One region of the Aeribacillus sp. FSL W8-0870 genome, then DNA from elsewhere that is predicted to be linked to it. Evidence: riboswitches for the same ligand, from Rfam matches in the RefSeq annotation. Region 1 holds a riboswitch; each other region holds the start of a gene.

What was found. A riboswitch is a leader RNA that binds a small molecule or an ion and turns the genes downstream of it on or off. The one in region 1 is predicted to bind S-adenosylmethionine.
Region 2: linked by a shared signal. The riboswitch ahead of NSU02_RS16895 (2,3-diketo-5-methylthiopentyl-1-phosphate enolase) and the one ahead of metK (methionine adenosyltransferase) in region 1 are both predicted to bind S-adenosylmethionine.
Region 3: linked by a shared signal. The riboswitch ahead of NSU02_RS05795 (bifunctional homocysteine S-methyltransferase/methylenetetrahydrofolate reductase) and the one ahead of metK (methionine adenosyltransferase) in region 1 are both predicted to bind S-adenosylmethionine.

What each region holds. Positions count from the first base shown of each region.
Region 1 covers NZ_CP150165.1:1,067,622-1,071,824, reverse strand. The annotation lists gene NSU02_RS05280 (gamma carbonic anhydrase family protein) at 1-120, shown strand, start outside; gene NSU02_RS05275 (phosphatase PAP2 family protein) at 293-823, shown strand; gene metK (methionine adenosyltransferase) at 873-2,078, opposite strand; SAM riboswitch class I at 2,286-2,477, opposite strand; gene pckA (phosphoenolpyruvate carboxykinase (ATP)) at 2,746-4,203, shown strand, end outside.
Region 2 covers NZ_CP150165.1:3,476,064-3,480,266, reverse strand. The annotation lists gene NSU02_RS16910 (IS701 family transposase) at 1-1,082, shown strand, start outside; gene NSU02_RS16905 (hypothetical protein) at 1,169-1,549, opposite strand; gene NSU02_RS16900 (hypothetical protein) at 1,576-2,118, opposite strand; SAM riboswitch class I at 2,483-2,588, shown strand; gene NSU02_RS16895 (2,3-diketo-5-methylthiopentyl-1-phosphate enolase) at 2,667-3,890, shown strand; gene NSU02_RS16890 (2-hydroxy-3-keto-5-methylthiopentenyl-1-phosphate phosphatase) at 3,866-4,203, shown strand, end outside.
Region 3 covers NZ_CP150165.1:1,189,837-1,194,039, forward strand. The annotation lists gene metH (methionine synthase) at 1-364, opposite strand, end outside; gene NSU02_RS05795 (bifunctional homocysteine S-methyltransferase/methylenetetrahydrofolate reductase) at 357-2,216, opposite strand; SAM riboswitch class I at 2,325-2,446, opposite strand; gene NSU02_RS05800 (YajQ family cyclic di-GMP-binding protein) at 2,546-3,037, opposite strand; gene NSU02_RS05805 (HPr family phosphocarrier protein) at 3,199-3,477, opposite strand; gene NSU02_RS05810 (DUF3941 domain-containing protein) at 3,819-3,950, opposite strand; gene NSU02_RS05815 (DegV family protein) at 3,982-4,203, opposite strand, start outside.

The DNA of each region.
Region 1 (4,203 bases):
CCCGCCAAAGTGATTAGAGAATTAACAGAAGAAGATCTTCAAGATATGGAACGCATCCGTCGCGAGTATATCGAAAAAGCTCAATATTATAAAAATATTGCTCGTATGAACAACATATAAATTGCTTATAAAAACATTTTAAAACTTTCTCTTTCAAATGTCATTCTTTACCGGGCAGCTTCATGTATTTTTAAAATTTTGTAAAATTTTTATTAGATTTGTTGAAGTTTACATAAATATGAGAGAAAATTTTTTATAAGAATTTTTGCTTTTTGAAAAGAGGAACTTTAACATGGGCAGACTGCTGAATCAGCTTTACCAATTTGAGTGCAAGTTGTTCAAACTGATTAATTCGCATTTTGAACGAAAAGGACTGAATGTTTATTTTCGGTATATTACTCATTTAGGAGGGGCTGTTTTTTCAATTGCAACATGTTTAATGCTGATGTTATTTTTTAATGAACCTGTAAAAACTGTTGCCTTGGCAAGTTCAGCTGCTCTTTTTTTCAGTCATATTCCGGTTTTCATTGTGAAAAGAATTTATCCACGCAGACGGCCTTATCTTACATTATTTGAAACAAAAATGTTAGAAAATCCGTTAACTGACCATTCATTTCCTTCTGGACATACGACAGCTGTATTTTCAGTGGCTACACCATTTTTGCTCTTTTTTCCAGCCTTAACATGGATTTTGCTTCCTCTCGCATTCAGTGTGGCACTATCAAGAATTTTTCTTGGCCTACACTACCCTTCAGATGTGCTGGCGGGAATAGTTCTAGGAGCTTCAGCAGGCACCATCTGTTTTGTCGCATTCGGACCATAAAAGCAAAAAGGTGTCTAATGCATGCATCGCATTGGACACCTTTTTTATTTTACAAATATTGATGAGCTTGTTCGCGCAAAGCTTCCGCTTTATCTGTGCGTTCCCATGGCAAATCTAGATCGTTGCGTCCGAAATGACCGTAAGCAGCTGTCTGTTTGTAAATCGGGCGGCGCAAGTCAAGCATTTTTATAATGCCAGCTGGGCGCAAATCAAAGTTATTGCGAATTAATTCAACTAAAACATCTTCGCTTACTTTGCCAGTACCGAACGTATCAACAGAAATAGAGACAGGTTTCGCCACACCAATTGCATAGGCCAGCTGAACCTCGCATTTGTCTGCAAGTCCGGCTGCGACAATATTTTTCGCTACGTAACGAGCCGCATAAGCTGCAGATCGGTCTACCTTCGTCGGATCTTTTCCTGAGAAAGCTCCTCCGCCATGGCGCGCATAGCCTCCGTAAGTATCGACAATGATTTTTCGTCCCGTTAATCCTGCATCTCCTTGTGGTCCGCCAATAACGAAACGTCCGGTAGGGTTGATGAAATATTTTGTTTCTTCATCGATCAGTTCTTTTGGAGCAACCGGATCAATTACTTTTTCTTTAATATCCTGCTTAATTTGTTCTAAAGTTGCCTCCGGATGGTGTTGAGTCGATATGACAATTGTGTCAATTCTAACCGGCTGTTCATTTTCATCATATTCTACCGTAACTTGCGTCTTTCCGTCCGGACGCAAATAAGGAATTTCTTCGCTTTTTCTAACTTCTGTAAGCCGGCGTGAAAGCTTATGGGCAATGGAAATCGGGAGAGGCATTAATTCCTTCGTTTCATTGCATGCAAAACCGAACATTAACCCTTGATCTCCAGCGCCAATCGCTTCAATTTCTTCATCAGTCATTTGTCCTTCTCTCGCTTCTAAAGCTTTATCCACCCCTGCAGCAATATCGGGTGATTGCTCATCAATTGATGTTAAAACAGCACAAGTTTCAGCATCAAAACCGTATTTAGCTCTCGTATAGCCGATCTCTTTGACCGTTTCTCGCACAATTTTTGGTATATCCACATACGTGCTTGTCGTAATTTCTCCACTGACTAATACAAGTCCGGTGGTGACAGATGTTTCGCAAGCTACACGTGCGTTCGGATCTTTTTCTAAAATGGCATCTAAAATCGCATCTGAAATTTGGTCGCAAATTTTGTCCGGATGCCCTTCCGTTACGGATTCAGATGTAAACAGACGGCGCTTTTTTGTCATTTACTGCTTCCTCCTCAAACTTAAAATGATGTTTATGGAGTGCTACACTCCTTGTCATTGACACGGAACTCATTCCCTCGCCACTATTGTAAACATATCAAAATATTTCGTACGATAAGAAAAACTTGGCTAAACGAGATTTCTCTTATACATAGAAAAAACCTTCCCTGCCAGAGGAAAGGTTGTTATAAACATCATTGCCTTTCACTCTTATCGTTCAAGGATATAACCTTGCATCAGGTTAGCACCATTGCTCGTCTATGAATATGGAATTCTTTCGCATCATGTTGTATGTCCATAGAATACCGGGATTTTGAAAGCCATATTCTACTGTCTTCTTTCAACGAGCCGGTTGCTGGGCTTCATAGGGCCTGTCCCTCCGCCAACTCGGGATAAGAGTATCCGTTCAAATGTATATCATACAGGAGCAAAAAAGTACTTGTCAACAATAAATAAAGCTTCTCTGTAATTTTCCAAATCATCTGATATCCATTATTTCAGTATCAGCTGATCAATCATGATTCGTATGATGCCCAAAAATGAAGGCAAAATATATAGTAAAAACATTATTTTCAGAAATCGATAAATAGGATGGATTATTTTTGCGAATGTGTTATACTATTTCTATAAAACCATTTCAAATATGCAAAAAAAGGATGGTATGTATATGAATATTGTAGATGTATCAAATGAATTAGCTTCGTTGATCAGCGGACCAAATGCATATCATAATTTACCAGTCGCACGACTTGTAGAAAAAGTTTTAGCTAGGAAAGAAGGTTTTTTAACAAATACAGGTGCAGTTTCGGTTACAACAGGCAAATATACCGGCCGGTCACCAGAAGATAAATTCATCGTTGAAGAAGATTCTGTCAAGCATTTAATTGATTGGGGACCCGTCAACAAGCCAATTTCATCAGAAGTTTTTGAAAAACTGTACTTAAAAGTCATACAATATTTAAAAAATAGAGATGAAATTTATGTTTTTAACGGATTTGCCGGAGCTGACAAAAAATATCGTCTTCCAATTCAAGTGGTCAATGAATTGGCGTGGCAAAATTTATTTGCTCGCCAACTGTTTATCCGTCCGAAAAGCCAAGACGATTTAAAGGAGCATAAAAATCCGTTTACGATTGTTTCCGCTCCTTCCTTTAAAGCAGATCCAGCTGTGGATGGAACGAACTCAGAAGCATTTATCATTATTTCTTTTGAAAAGAGAATAATCCTGATCGGCGGAACTGAATATGCAGGCGAGATGAAAAAGTCTATCTTTTCCGTCATGAACTTCCTGCTTCCAGAAAGAGATATATTTTCAATGCACTGCTCCGCCAATGTCGGTCAAGAAGGCGATGTCGCGCTCTTTTTCGGTTTATCGGGAACAGGCAAAACAACACTTTCCGCCGATCCAAAACGCCGATTAATTGGTGATGATGAACACGGCTGGTCTTCATCTGGTATTTTTAATATTGAAGGCGGCTGTTATGCAAAATGCATCGGTTTGTCTGAAGAAAAAGAACCTCAAATTTATAACGCGATTCGATTCGGTTCCGTTTTGGAAAACGTTGTGGTTGATGAATCGACACGAATTCCTGATTATGACAACTCCTTATTAACAGAAAACACCCGTGCGGCTTATCCAATTGAAGCGATTGACAATATTGCTAAACCGAGCATTGCGGGTCACCCTAACACTATTATTTTTTTAACAGCTGATGCGTTCGGTGTTCTACCGCCAATAAGCAAATTAACGAAAGAACAGGCTATGTATCATTTCTTAAGCGGTTATACGAGCAAGCTTGCTGGAACGGAAAGGGGTATTACTTCCCCTAAAACAACGTTCTCCACATGCTTTGGCGCACCATTTCTTCCGCTTCCAGCTACAAGATACTCTGAAATGCTCGGAAGAAAAATCGAAGAACATGATGTGAAAGTATTTTTAGTCAATACAGGGTGGACCGGCGGAGAATACGGAGTAGGAAAACGAATTAAACTTGCTTATACAAGAGCCATGGTTCAGGCAGCATTGGAAGGCGAACTCGATGAGGTGGAAACTGTAAAAGACCCTATTTTCGGGCTGGCGATTCCTGCTCATGTTCCAGGAGTGCCTGATGAAGTTTTACAGCCT
Region 2 (4,203 bases), 1.7 Mb from region 1:
TTATCGATGCGCTGACAACGAAAGGATTTGTGGGAACCTTGACCGATCTGCATCATGAGAGCTTTCATCCCAACCATCGAACGACACTGAGCCATTTTTTCACGAAAAGCCCTTGGGATGAAGAAATCTTGCTTCGCAAACTCCAGCAGTGGATGCTTCGTCATGTGGAACGAACGGCCAAGCGAAAGAATCACCCCATTTTTGTTTCGATCGATGATACGATCTGCCGAAAAACGAAGCCTTCGTCACAGGCGAAACACGCTATTGAAGGGTGTAATTGGCATTATTCTCACGCGGACAAAAAGTCGATTTGGGGACACTCTCTCGTCTGGCTCATGGTTCATACGATGACGCAAGCCTTTCCCTTTGCGTTTCGCCTCTACGACAAGGCGGATGGGAAAAGCAAGGGTCAATGGGCCATCGAGATGCTTTCTTCTTTGGATGTGCACGGTTCTGTTTATGTGCTGATGGATTCTTGGTACCCATCGAAAACACTCGTGGAAGCCTGCCTGAAAAAAGGATTCCACGTCATTGCGATGCTCAAGACGAATCGGGTTCTTTATCCAAAAGGCATCGCCATCCAAGCCAAACAGTTTGCCCGCTATATCGAACCGAACGACACCCATCTCGTCACGGTGGGAGAAGAGCGTTATCGCGTGTATCGCTACGAGGGAGCGCTGAAAGGTCTCGATGATGCCGTTGTGTTGTTGGCTTGGAAAGCCGATCAGCCGATGACACCTGAACATCTTCACTGCGTCTTGAGCACCGACCGGGAGCTAAGCGATGAAGAGATCTTGCGCTACTATGCCCAGCGTTGGTCGATCGAATGCTTTTTTCGACAAGCGAAAGACCAGCTGAAGCTCGATGGGTACCGCGTTCGTCAACGTCGGGCGGTGAAACGGTATTGGATCTTGGTGCAACTCGCTTATGTGTACAGTATGGTCGAATCCAACAGCGATTTCTCTACCGGGCTTGACTTCCTTCGAAAGAAGAAAGGACATAGCCTCGTGGAGTTTATTTACGATGCAGCGAAACAAGATATTCCCATTGATGTCGTTAAAAAACAGCTTCATGTGGCATAAGGGGTACTCCGTTTGTCTCTTTTTACATGGTAATTATTGTAATGAAAATTGCTCAACTACAGTAACAAATTTAATTGTTTCCACCTTTAAAATTCCCTTTGCTCTTCCACCTTTAGCATTTCCTTTTCTATAACGTCTACCAATTTTTTAGTACTATACATATATAGCACTAACTCTTTATCCCCATCTTCAATGTGGATTTCAGCTTGAACCCTTATTTTTGATGGCTTTCCTTTATAGATAACATCGAAAGTTCCAAACTCTTTGATCTCATTGTCTTCATTCATTTTATCTATTTCAGATATTTCAGATAGAATCATGTTGATTTCTTCTTGAGTCAAGCCTGAATCTAAAATTGAGTTTGATAAATGGTTTAAAAAGGGTTCTATCTCTTCAAGATCAAAATTCATTCCTGCAGCATAACGTGCTTCTTTGTATTTAGTAACTTTATTCCAAAAATTAATCATAAAAATAGGTTCCTCCTATCAAATGTTTAATTTTCAGGTTTAATTCTAGAATATAAAACATCATGTTCTTTAATTGATCGATCCTCGTTTTTAATTAAATCATCCGTTCCAGTAAATAACATATAACATCCTTTCCTTACATACGATTCACTTATTCCTAGCAATTTAGCTAATTTGTAATTCGAGAAATCAGGATTCAACTCAATTGCTTGTCTAAGTTTTTCTAAGTTCTTATCCGTTTTATTGCGCTGTTCTTTTAAATACTCCTCACGGCTTTTTACGCCCATTTCCCGGCGTTTTTGTTTCCTTCTCCGCTTTTCATTCGCATCTATAATCGTGCTTAAATGGCGTTGTTCGTCCTCTGTTATATCTAACCATTCAATTAATTTTTTATTGCTGATATTATATCCAGCGCCAGGATACCCTTTTTCTCTGGCTATTCGGTTTGCTTCTTCGTTATTCCGTGCATAATAGGCCTTTTCAGCGCTTCTGGTGGATCTTCTTAAAGGCTCATTAAACTGTAAATTAAACGTTAGCGTTTGTTTTAAGGCTTCTTCTGGATCATTCAAAAAGCAACATAACCAATAACGGTACAAGAAACAAATTGTCTCACGATAACCAGTAACGTTATAATTGCGTAATTCAACCAGTTTTTCTAAGTCTAGTAATCTAGCATGATGCGATCGGAAGACGTTAAAAAGATGTTGTACCTTCTTTTTTCGTCCTCTTTTTTTAGGCTTTCCTGTTTTGGCTCAACCTCAAGTTCCGGTAAATACCTCAAATTGTAAACTGCACCATTAAATAATTGTAGCATGCCATCAGAAAAATGTAAGCGAATTTGAATCGAATATGATGTAAAAAAGTGTTGACAGAGGGGAAGGATAGTGGCATAATCCAAGTAACCAAATAAGAATTATAAAGTTAATAATAAAACTCTTATCAAGAGCAGGTGGAGGGATGAGCCCAATGAAGCCCGGCAACCGACTCATATGATGAGCACGGTGCTAATTCTCCCAACAGAGATGTTGAAAGATAAGAAGTTGTTTTGACAAAAAACCTCTTCTTATTGAAGAGGTTTTATTTATATAAAAAAATCTGAATGAAGAGGATTGAAAAAATGGGTCACGTAACAGCAGTATACCAAATCATTGCGAAACGAGAAGATTTAGAAAAAAAAGCAGAAGGCATTGCTCTTGGATTAACGGTAGGTTCGTGGACTGATCTTCCTCTTTTAGTGCAAGAGCAGTTAAAAAAGCATAAAGGACAAGTGGTTGAAATAAAAGAAACAGGCGAGGATCCATCCTCCGGCAAAACGATTGCACAGCTTCACATTCGCTTTCCGGGAGAAAACTTTTCTAAAGACATTCCTGCCATCTTAACGACAACTTTTGGAAAATTATCACTAGATGGAGAAATAAAATTACTAGATTTGCAGTTTGACGATGAGATCTTTCGGTATTTTCCAGGTCCTCGATTTGGAATTCAGGGGATACGAGAAAAACTTGGCGTTTACGACAGACCGTTAGTGATGAGCATCTTTAAAGGTGTAATTGGACGTGATATAGATTACCTTCTTGCCCAATTGCGGGAGCAGGCTCTCGGGGGCGTCGACTTAGTAAAGGATGATGAAATACTTTTTGAAAATTCGCTCACATCATTTGAAACAAGAATAAAGGAAGGCAAAAAAGTTCTTGATAACGTGTATCAAGAAAAAGGACACCGAACTTTGTATGCGGTCAATTTGACGGGAAAAACATTTGAATTGAAAGATAAGGCAAGAAAAGCAAAAGAATTAGGTGCCGATATTTTGCTATTTAATGTTTTTACATATGGCCTCGATGTGCTGCAAGCATTAAGGGAAGATGATGAAATCGCCCTCCCGATTATGGCTCATCCGGCGTTTAGCGGATCGTTTACTTCATCCGAAAAATATGGGCTCTCTCATTCCTTATTGCTTGGAAAATTGATAAGAATTGCTGGAGCAGATTTTTCGTTGTTCCCTTCACCATATGGCAGCGTTGCATTGGAGCGTGACAAAGTTTTAAACGTGAAAGAAGAATTGGTGAAGAAATCAGTTTTAAAACCAGTTTTTCCTGTTCCATCTGCTGGCATTCACCCGGGTCTTGTTCCCATTTTAATTCATGATTTTGGAAAAGATTGTGTCATTAATGCAGGAGGCGGTGTTCACGGTCACCCGCAAGGTGCTAAAGGTGGAGGAAAAGCTTTCCGTCAAGCAGTTGACGCTGTTTCCCGGGGTGTTCCCCTTAATGAAGCAGCTGAAGACATAGAATTACAAGAAGCAATTCGGCTCTGGGGATGGAAGGAGGCACCGTCCAATTGAAGCCAGTAATATTTTGTGATTTTGATGGAACGGTGACAAAAAAAGATAACATCGTTAGCATCATGAAGCGTTTCGCTCCAAAAGAGTGGGAGCAATTGAAGGATGGCGTCCTTTCCCAGTCGATTAGTATTCAGGAAGGAGTCGGCAAGATGTTTGCACTTCTTCCATCTTCTTTAAAGGGTGACATCATTCACTATATTTTAGAAACTGCAGAAATAAGGGAAGGATTTCGCGACTTTGTTCATTATGCGAAAAACATGAACATTCCTTTATACATTGTCAGCGGCGGAATCGATTTTTTTATTAAACCGCT
Region 3 (4,203 bases), 120 kb from region 1:
GCCCCATTGATCCTGCCACAAAACGAGGCCAATCCGGTGTTGAATATTTTTCTGCAGCGCGCTTTGCAATCTCCGCTGCTTTTTTATTTATTTCAAAAGCAAGGTGCCCCAAGTTATATTCCTCGAGGACGATGCTTGTACCGCCAAACGTATTTGTCTCGATAATATCAGCGCCTGCTTCAAGGTACGCTTCATGAATACGGACAATCGTTTCAGGGGAAGTGATGTTTAAATATTCGTTGCATCCTTCATATTCTTCACCGCCAAAATCTTTCGCAGATAATTCTGCAGCTTGAATCATTGTTCCCATGGCTCCGTCTAGTATTAGAATTTTTTTCTCAAGCTGTTCCTTTATGTTATACATGGGAAATCTTCCTTTCTCGTTTTGCCTTTTCTTTTTCATGAATGTATTCCGTCAGCTCGACTGTCATCTCATAATGCAAAAACGGAGTGATTAAGTAAATGCCGTTAAACAGGTCAAATGCTGCGTCAATAAGCGATTTTGCAATGGCAAGTCCTTCTCGTTTTCCCTTTTCTTTATCATTGCCTGCTTTTTGCATCTGTTCGCGAATCGAATCGGACAATTTAATGCCCGGCACTTCGTTATGAATAAATTCAGCATTGCGGCTGCTTATTAACGGCATAATCCCGAGATATATCGGAACATTCAGATGTTTTGTTGCTTCATATACTTCTTCGATCAGCTTCTCCGAGTAGAGCGGCTGCGTAATAAAATAATCGGCTCCGCAGCTGATTTTTTTCTCAAGTCTCTGAACTGCGCGATCAAGATGTCTTACGTTCGGATTGAAGGCGGCGGCTACAGTAAAGTTTGTTTTTTGACCAAGTGATTTTCCGGAGTATGACAAACCTTCATTAAATTGCTTAATTAAGCTGATTAAATCAAACGATGATAAATCATAGACAGAGGTTGCACCCGGAAAATCACCGATTTTGGACGGGTCGCCGGTGACCGCTAAAATATCGTGCAGGCCAAGCGTATGCAGCCCCATTAAATGGGATTGAATGCCGATTAAATTTCTGTCACGACATGTTAAATGAACGAGCGGGCGAAGCTGGAAACGGCTTTTCACAATATTTGCGCAAGCAACATTGCTGATTCTTGGTGTAGCAAGGGAATTATCCGCAAGCGTAATTGCATCAATCCCCGCTTTTTTCAACGCTTTTGCTCCTGTTAAAAATTTTTCCAAGCCGAGCGTTTTCGGCGGGTCCAATTCTACAATCACTGAGCGTCTGTTTTTTGCAATATCTGGGAGAGGAGTTTCTTGACTTTCTTTCATAGGTAAAACATGAATTGGAACATTTCGTTCTTTTACTTCTTTCTCTGTGACAGGAGGGAGGTTTGATACAGCTTCAGCCATTGCCCGAATATGTTTCGGCGCGGTTCCGCAGCATCCGCCGAGAAGCCGGACACCTTGTTTTCGGAATTGAAGAGCCGCTTCATAAAAATAGTGTTCATCTGATTCATAAACTAATCTTCCGTTTTCATACCTTGGCAGGCTGCCGTTTGGAAAAGCGGATAAAAAGGCATGTTCAAACAGCGGCACTTCTTCCAGCGATTGCAGCATATGATAAGGGCCTAAACGGCAATTGAGGCCGACAATATCTGCACCAAGTTCTTCAAGCATTTTCAAACCGTCTGCCAATCTTGTTCCATTTTGAAAGACGCCTTGTTCGTGCAAAGAAACATTTGTGATAATGGGCAAATCCGTTTCTTTTCTAGCTATTTGCAAAACGGTTTTCAGTTCTTCCAAGTCGTAATAGGTTTCTAAAATAATGCCATCTACGTTTTCGGATAAAAGGACATGAAGCTGCTCACGAAAATTTTCGGCAATGTCAGATAGCGTGAAGGCGCTTTTTTGAAACGAACGGATGCCGCCGATTGTTCCGATGACATACCCTTTGTTTTCCCCTTTTTGTAACGCCCTCTTTGCAAGTTCAACCCCTTTTTGGTTGATGATCTTTATATCATCTTCCAGCCCATATCTGGCAAGCTTTATGCGATTGGCGCCGTATGTATTTGTTTGAATAACAGTTGCGCCTGCGTCTAAATAGGCTGAATGAATCCGTTCTATTTCTTCCGGTTTTGAAACGTTTAGCTCATCAAAGCATCTGTCTATTCCGAATGAGTATAGTAGAGTCCCCATTGCTCCGTCGGCAATTAATATATGATTCTGTAAATCTTGTAAAAGCCCCATAAAAAGTCCTCCAATCAAATAAAATAGGCGCCTGCAAGGAGGCGAACACCTATATAAAAAAGAAAAGCCTTCTAAGAAGAAGACTTTTTCTTGAACATTTTCCCCTTCTTCTTATCTTCCGAGCGCAAATTTACGCATCGCTGGATTTAGCACCTTGGTACCCAAAGTTTTTGGGTAATCCGGTTGCTGAAGGTTCATCGGGCCAGTCCCTCCGCTTCTCTTGATAAGAACGCTTTACCGTATGAAATTTTAAAACAACGGATTAATCCTAATTTAACGAATTTTATCAAAATAATCAATATAAAGTTTCAATTTTTAACAGGACGAAGCTAGCGAAAATTAATAAACTGTACGTCGATCGGCAAATCGGCGCTTTTCACAGCTGCAATCACTTTTTGTAAATCGTCCTTGCTTTTGCCGCTTACCCGGATTTGATCGTCTTGAATTTGGCTTTTTACTTTCAGCCCGGTATTTTTGATCAGCGCATTGATCTTTTTCCCGTGTTCTTTGTCAATTCCGTTAACAAGTTTAGCTCTTTGTCTGACAGTGCCTCCTGAAGCCTTTTCGATTTTTCCGTACTGAATGTTTTTGGTAGCGACACCGCGTTTAATCATTTTGCTTACTAATACATCTTTTAGTTGATTCAGTTTATATTCATCGTCAGAGATTAGCACAAGCTCATCTTTTTCTAGGGATATATCGCTTTTAGATCCTTTGAAATCATATCTGTTTACAATTTCTTTTTTCGCCATTTGAATGGAATTGTTCACTTCGGCAATATCCACTTTTGAGACGATGTCAAATGAATTCTCCTTAGCCAACTTTTTACCTCCAATAACGTTATTTACATTCATTATAGTGAATGTCGTTCAGTTGAACAACTCTTTTAGGGGTTCCTCGCAAATTAAATGAAAAAACCGTTACTTAAAGCAACGGTAAGGAAAATAATAGCTGGCAGAAGTTTAAGTGCGCTTAAATAAAATTATGCTAAAGATGTTGCTTTGGAACATTTAGGGGAAAGAAAGTTTTGTAAGTTTTTTACTGCTTCGAGCGAATCTTCTCCTTCAGCGCTGATGACTACATGACCTTCTAAAAAGGCGGAAAAACCGAGCATGCTTAAAACGCTTTTCGCATTTAATTGGAGCTTTTTTGTTTGGAATAAAATGTAGCTGTTAAATTTGATCGCTTCATGGACAAGGGAAATGACATATTCCGGCTCCATCTCTTTTGTAAGATACACGGAAATTTCATGTTTCTTCATTGTGTCACCTCTTGTATACTTGTTTTACAATATCTTACATTAATAAAGGATAGATTCCCATATGTTTGTCATTTCCTCTTACATATAAAAAATGACCTCCGCTTTCGAATATGGAAACGTTCTGGATTTCTCTGTTTTTTAATGAAATGAATGGTCTAATCAAATTGAAAGTTATTGCCCCACCCATGTTTTATTAGACAAAAATGAAAACAAAAGCTAGAGAAAAGATGCATACTGTAAGATAAGAAAGCGTCTTTTTCTTTCAGAACGTCCGGATAGAAGAGGTGGAAGACTCGCCTTTAGAGATATTTCAAAAAAAGAAAAAGCCCGACAGGCGGGCATTATAAATGATCCGTTTTCTTTGAGTATTGCCGTTTTCCAAGCTCTCGATTTTTTTCCTTCAATAGATTTTTTTCGTGTCGTTTTGCATTGTTGTCTACAGCTTTTTTATCATTATCGCTTGTTTTGGACATTCAGGAAGCTCCTTTCAATACTGTTATATACTTATGATTTCCATGAAGCTTCTTGAATATGTTTATTTAGAAAAAATACAGCAAGGGTGCCGGGGCCAGAGTGTGCACCAATGACAGCACCGATCGTATGGATGATAATTTCTTTTGGATGAAACGTTTCTTCAATTAATTGTTTTAATTCGAGAGCTGCTTCTTCATCATCACCATGGCTGATGGCGATTGTCTGTTCACTCAATCCGTCTCCACGCTCTTC